Regions from separate parts of the Pseudomonas sp. CMR5c genome, predicted to be linked through region 1. Evidence: riboswitches for the same ligand, from Rfam matches in the RefSeq annotation. Region 1 holds a riboswitch; the other holds the start of a gene.
The links. Region 1 has a riboswitch for cobalamin ahead of cobO (cob(I)yrinic acid a,c-diamide adenosyltransferase). Riboswitches for the same ligand answer to the same signal wherever they lie in the genome.
Positions count from the first base shown of each region.

Region 1 (3,399 bases):
CTCCGCTGACTGGCTCCCAGGCCAGGCCGTTGGGGTTGCGCAGCCCAGTGGCGAACAAGCGATGCTGGCCGCTGGCACGGTCCACTTCCCAGATCGCTGCCCGGCCTTCTTCCTTGTCCAGGCCGTTTTCGCCGACATTGCTGTTTGAGCCGACGGTGACGTACAGCTTGCTGCCATCCTTGCTGGCGATGACATTCTTGGTCCAGTGGTGATTCAGCGTGCCGCCGGGCAGGTCCACTACCTTGGTGGCTCCGGCGCTGATCCTGGTGTCACCGCTCTGGTAGGGGAAGCGCAGCAGCTTGTCGGTATCGGCTACATACAGATCGTTGCCCACCAGGGTCATGCCGAAGGGGGAGTTGAGGTTCTCCAGGAAGACGCTGCGAGTCTCCGCCACGCCGTCGTGGTCGGCATCGCGCAACAGGGTGATGCGGTTGGCGCTGGGAACCGTGGCCCCGGCGCGCCCCATCACCTTGCCGGCTACCCAGCCGCGGATGCCCCGGCTGTCGTCCGGTTTGGGCGGGGCGTTGGTTTCCGCCACCAGCACGTCCCCGTTAGGCAGTACATAGAGCCAGCGTGGATGATCGAGATTCTCGGCGAAGGCACTGACCTGGGTTCCGCTGGCGGCCAGCGGTTTCGCTCCCTCGGGCCACCCGATGGCCGGAGCGATGTTCAGCGTGGGGATCAGGGTGGGGTTGGGTTCCGGCAGCTTGGGGTTCGGGCCGGTGCCGTCCGCAACCTGCAGGCTGGAGGTTTCGCCGCAGGCGGCGAGGCCGGCGGCGATGGCGATGAGCAAGGTATGGCGAGGCTTGAGCATGCTGATATCCCTATGAGTGCGCGAACGTTCAATCATAGAGAAGCATGGGCGCCCTGGGGTTCCTTGTGTTCAGCGAGCTTCCTTGAACAATACCGCCACTCCGGGGTGGTAGTGGCCGGCTTCGTTGTGCAGCTTGCGGTAGGCATACGGGAAGTACCAGGCCACGGCACAGCAGTGTTCCTTCTGTAGGTCGTCGAGCATGTCTTGCAGTTCCTCGGGAGTCGCGCTGTGCTGGGCCTTTTGAGGTGCGACGAACAGGCAGCCAAGCTTCAGGTCGCTGGCGTGGCTGATGGTCTTCGCTGCATTGGCGATATCCTGCAGGGCCTGGGTCAGGGCCAGGTTGTTGACCCGTGGCCAGCGCTGGGTGGCCTGGATGTAGGTGCGTTCTTCCTTGGTGGCCAGGTACAGGTCGGTACGGGCATTGCGCGCACCTTCTTCGAGCTGCTTCTTGCTGGGGCTGTGTTCCAGGGTCACCATCTCGGCCATCCAGGCCGCGGCCGAAAGCAGTCCCAGGTTGGCCTGTTCGTCGAACCAGTAAGGGGTTTCGTTATCGCCGCGAATCGCGTTGTAGCGGTCAATGCAATCGAACCAGCGCTCCAGCATCGGTCGCAGGAATTCCAGTCTTGGATTGCTGATGATCATGCCTTGCATCGAACTCACCCCTTATTGTTGTGACGGGACGTCATGTCCTGAAAGTGGCTATTTGATATCACTGCTTTCAGTGTGGCACAAGATTGGCGTCAGTTTGTTGATGCAGTGCAGTTTTCCGTTGGGTGCGGCGGGCCGCTTCATTGACGCTCCATTCCCAACCCTCTAACCTTCGCGACTTGTTTCAGGTGCTCTGTGACTCCCGGGTCGACAGAGTGAAACAGGGAAGCCGGTCAGGGCCCGTTCCAGCGATGGAGCCGGCGACGATTCCGGCGCTGCCCCCGCAACGGTAGGTGAGTCAAGATTGCGCAAGTGCCACTGTGTCGAAGCAGGCATGGGAAGGCGCGCAGTCCGGCAGTGGTGCCGCTCACGAGCCCGGAGACCGGCCTGATTCATCCAACGGCATCACGGAGGGCGATGCCAGGCTTGCGCCGTCCATTTCCATTCCTGCCCCCCGTTCCCCAAGCCCCAACGGAGAGCTGCTCCATGAGTGAATCCCTCGAGCGTGACGAACGTCATCTGGCGCGCATGCTGCGCAAAAAAGCGGTGATCGACGAGCGTATCGCCAACTCGCCCAATGAATGCGGGCTGTTGCTGGTCCTGACCGGCAACGGCAAAGGCAAGAGCAGTTCGGCCTTCGGCATGCTGGCACGGTCCATGGGCCATGGCATGCATTGTGGCGTGGTGCAGTTCATCAAGGGCCGCGAAAGCACCGGCGAAGAGCTGTTCTTCCGGCGCTTTCCCGAGCAGGTGCGGTTCCATGTGATGGGCGAGGGCTTCACCTGGGAGACCCAGGATCGCCAGCGTGACATCGCCGCCGCCGAGGCCGCCTGGGCGGTTTCCCGGGAGCTGTTGCGCGATCCGCAGATCGGCCTGGTGGTACTCGATGAGCTGAACATCGCCCTCAAGCATGGTTACCTGGACCTGGATCAGGTGCTCAGCGACCTGCAGGCCCGTCCGCCGATGCAGCACGTGGTGGTGACCGGGCGCGGGGCCAAGCCGGAAATGCTCGAACTGGCCGACACCGTCACCGAAATGGGCATGGTCAAGCACGCCTTCCAGGCCGGTATCAAGGCGCAGAAGGGCATCGAGCTGTGAGCGTGAACCCATGAATGATGTTCGTCATTGCCCGGCGGTATTGATCGCCGCTCCGGCATCCGGCCAGGGCAAGACCACCGTGACCGCCGCCCTGGCGCGCCTGCACCGTAACCAGGGGCGCAAGGTGCGGGTGTTCAAGTGCGGTCCGGACTTTCTCGATCCGATGATTCTCGAGCATGCCAGCGGTGCCCCGGTGTACCAGCTGGACATGTGGATGGTGGGCGAGCAGGAAAGTCGCCGCCTGCTGTGGGAGGCCGCCGGCGAGGCCGACCTGATCCTGATCGAGGGCGTCATGGGATTGTTCGATGGCACGCCATCGAGCGCGGACCTGGCACGGCATTTCGGCGTGCCGGTGCTGGGGGTGATCGATGGCGCCGCCATGGCCCAGACTTTCGGCGCCCTGGCCCTGGGTCTGGCGCGCTACCAGCCGGACCTGCCGTTCGCCGGCGTGTTGGCCAACCGGGTGGGGACCTTGCGCCATGCGCAACTGCTCGAAGGCAGCCTGACCGAGGGGTTGCGCTGGTATGGAGCCTTGTCCCGGGAAACCTCGATCGAGCTGCCCAGCCGCCATCTGGGCCTGGTCCAGGCCAATGAACTCAATGACCTGGATCTGCGTCTGGATGCCGCTGCCGAGGCCCTGGCCAGCAGTTGCCAGGTGGCGCTGCCGCCAGCGGTGGGGTTTGCCGCGCCGGCCCCGGTGGCCTGCGAGCCGCTGCTGGAGGGCGTGCGGATCGCCGTGGCGCGGGATGAGGCATTCGCCTTCACCTACGGCGCCAGCCTCGACCTGCTGCGGGCCATGGGTGCGCAACTGAGTTTCTTCTCGCCGATCCACGATAGTG
Region 1 is NZ_CP027705.1:5,001,047-5,004,445, reverse strand. It holds gene C4K40_RS22875 (sorbosone dehydrogenase family protein) at 1-814, opposite strand, end outside; gene C4K40_RS22870 (hypothetical protein) at 884-1,465, opposite strand; cobalamin riboswitch at 1,632-1,868, shown strand; gene cobO (cob(I)yrinic acid a,c-diamide adenosyltransferase) at 1,949-2,560, shown strand; gene C4K40_RS22860 (cobyrinate a,c-diamide synthase) at 2,571-3,399, shown strand, end outside.

Region 2 (3,399 bases), 790 kb from region 1:
AGATCGCTCATGATCGAGGGCGGGGATTATCGGTGATTCTACGGGCAAACAGCCAATGCCAGGGTGGCTTCGGCGGATTTTTGCCGGGGCACCAGCAGTTGCGCCGAGCCTGCTTGCAGGCATTCGGCCATGGCCAGGGCGGCGCTTTCGGCGACGCCATGACAGCCGGTGCGTTCGAATGCGGCCTGCGACCTGTGGCTCAGGCGGGAGTCGTAGGGCGCCAGTTGGGCACTGCTGAAGAAGGTCAATGGCAGCGACAACTGCTGCGCCAGCTCCAGCAGGCCCGGTTCATCCTGCTTCAGGTCGATGCTGGCCAGGGCCTGTACCTGGCCCAGGTCCAGGCCATGGGCCCGCAGCACCTGGTCCAGCAGGGCGCGCAGGGCGCTGGCCGGGCAGCCCTTGCGACAACCCAGGCCGACCACCAGGGCCGGCTCGGTGATCATGCCCGCTGGCCATCCTCGCCCTTGCGCCGGAACAGCCAGGCGCTGATCAAGCCCAGGGCCAGCCAGAAGGCGGCATTGGTCAATTGCGAGGCGATCTTGAACTGTGCCTCCAGTGCTTCGGGGGCCAGCATCGAATGCACTTCCGGTTGGGGAGCGCCGATCACATGGGGCACGGCGATGATGGCCGCGCCCAGCAACTTCAGCAGCCAGTTGCCGGCGAACACGATCAGTGCCAGGCCCACGGCAGTGGACGCGGCGGCACCGACCCACCAGGTCTGGCGCTGCACCAGGTCGGCCGCGGCGGTGCCCGGCAGCTCCGGCGGCAGGCCCAGGGTGGGCGCCAGGCAGAAGGTGGCGTAGCCGGCCAGGCCCCAGAGCAGGCCCTGGGAAGTGCGGCTCGGTGCGCGCAGGGTGTAGAGGCCTGCCAGCATCAGGGCGAAGCCCACGGCGACCACCAGGTTGCCGCCGGTGGTGGACAGCACTCGCTGCCAGCCGTCCTCCGGTTCCCAGGCTTCTTCATCGTGGACGTGCCCGGCCATGGCGCCCGGGGCGTGTTCATGGACTGCCTCGGTGGCCGGGGCCTTTTCGTAGGTTTCCGCCTGGAGAATCAATGGCGCGACCCAGAAGCTTTGCAGCAAGGTCAGCAGCAGGGCGGCCAGCAGCCCGGTGAAGCCCGCGGTTTGCGCGATACGCTTGATCATCGGACGGGTCTCAGTGGCAAGGGAAGGCGGCGCTGTGGCGGGTGTCGTGGGCGGCGTTATGCACCGCCTCGATATGCGAGAAGCCGGCGAAGTACACCAGGCAGGCGCCAAGGATCGAGGCACCGATGGCGGCTACCAGGCGCTGGCTCAGGGTGGCGGTGCTGCTGGCGGAATGGCTGGTGCTGCTGATGGTCGACATGGCGCGTTCCCTTGGGTTTGTCAGCGGGAAGCGGCGCAGGAAAACCCCGCGTGGCGTTCACGCAGGGTTTGCAACAGCGCCCGCCCACCGCGGGTTTGTTATTCGTGTATTGCGGGCCGGTCTCCGGGCTCGCGAGGGGCAGGGCGGGTCATGCCATGCCGGCAAGTGTCGCCTTCCCATGCCCGGGGGCACAGTGGATCTGACACTTCGCTCGCTTACCGTTGCGGGGGCAGCACCGGACTGGTCACCGCTGGCAAGCGCGTGATTCACCGGTTTCCCGTTTCACCCTGTGAAGGGCACCCGTAACAAGTTGTGTAGCAAATCATGGGCAAGGGAGCGCCGTCAATCGCCGGTTGGCACGGGAAGCCGCCGCATATGTGCATTGACCGTCCTCCGCGCTCTGCGTAGCCTTGCGCCTTCGAGGTTCTTCGGCCAGCGGTCGAAGCTAAGACGGGAACGCGGTAGAAGCCGCGGCTGCCCCCGCAACTGTGAAGGGTTCCATTCCTGCACGGCCACTGCCTGGCGTCCATGACGCCGGCGGGAAGGCACAGGAAGCGTCAGTCCTGGACTGGCAAGCCCCCAGCCAGGAGACCTGCCTCGACCCAGATTCTCACTACAACCGGGCGGGGTGATCCGGTGGCGAAATCAGCACCTGGCCCGCGCCGTGCCTGTCGTCCCGTATGCCCGCCTCCTTCGCCAAAAGGGCATCCGATGAAAACACTGGCCAAACTTCCCGTCACCATCGTCACCGGCTTCCTGGGCTCGGGCAAGACCACCTTGCTGCGGCACATGCTGGACAACGCCCAGGGCCGTCGTATCGCGGTGATCGTCAACGAGTTCGGCGAACTGGGCATCGACGGCGAGATCCTCAAGCAGTGCTCCATCGGCTGCACCGAGGAAGAGGCCAGCGGCCGGGTCTTCGAATTGGCCAACGGCTGTCTGTGCTGCACCGTGCAGGAAGAATTCTTCCCGGTGATGCGTGAACTAGTGGCCCGCCGTGGCGACCTGGACCATATCCTCATCGAAACCAGCGGCCTGGCCCTGCCCAAGCCCCTGGTGCAAGCCTTCCAGTGGCCGGAAATCCGCAGCGCCTGCACCGTCGATGCGGTGATCACCGTGGTCGACAGCCCGGCCGTGGCCGCCGGCACCTTCGCCGCCTTCCCGGACCAGGTGGACGCCCAGCGCAAGCTCGACCCCAACCTGGACCACGAGTCGCCACTGCACGAGCTGTTCGCCGACCAGTTGTCCAGCGCCGACCTGGTGATCCTCAACAAGACCGACCTGATCGACCCGGCCGACCTGGCCAGGGTCCGCCAGGAAGTGGCCGAGGAGCTGCCGCCGGCGGTCAAGGTGATCGAGGCCAGCAGCGGGCGCCTGCCCCTGGACGTACTGCTGGGCGTGGGTGCCGGTTCCGAGGAGCACATCGACAGCCGTCACAGCCACCATGACCACCACCATGACGGCGACGATCATGACGACCATGACCACGACGCCTTCGACTCGATCTCCATCGAGCTGCCCGAGGCCGACGAAAGCCTGCTGCTCGATGCCCTGACCCAACTGGTGGTCAAGCACGGCATCCTGCGGGTCAAGGGTTTTGCGGCGATCCCCGGCAAGCCGATGCGCCTGCTGCTCCAGGGCGTGGGCACCCGCTTCGACAAGCACTTCGACCGCAAGTGGGGCGCTGATGAGAAACGCATCACCCGCCTGGTGCTGATCGGCCAGGAACTGGATGCAACCCAGCTGGAAGCGCAACTGCGCGCCGCCCTGGGCGCCTGACCCATGCACCTGCTCAGGACCCAGCCCGGCGGATTCGTGTCGGATGACAACATCGCCGACCTTGGACAAACCCCCGCCGAGCTGGTGGTCCTGTGCAGCGGCGACTCCAGCCTGGCGCTGCTGGCCGAGGCCGCCGAGCAACTGCCAGCGGACTACCCCAGCTTTCGCCTGGCCAACCCGATGCAGGTGCAGAACCACGCCTCGGTGGACCTTTACGTCGACCAGGTGCTGCGCCATGCCAAGGTCATCCTGATTTCCCTGCACGGTGGCATCGCCT
Region 2 is NZ_CP027705.1:4,206,981-4,210,379, reverse strand. It holds gene C4K40_RS19265 (cobalamin biosynthesis protein) at 39-443, opposite strand; gene C4K40_RS19260 (CbtA family protein) at 440-1,144, opposite strand; gene C4K40_RS19255 (CbtB-domain containing protein) at 1,155-1,343, opposite strand; cobalamin riboswitch at 1,440-1,662, opposite strand; cobalamin riboswitch at 1,748-1,958, shown strand; gene cobW (cobalamin biosynthesis protein CobW) at 2,055-3,122, shown strand; gene cobN (cobaltochelatase subunit CobN) at 3,126-3,399, shown strand, end outside.
Region 2: another riboswitch for cobalamin. It lies ahead of C4K40_RS19255 (CbtB-domain containing protein); the one in region 1 lies ahead of cobO (cob(I)yrinic acid a,c-diamide adenosyltransferase).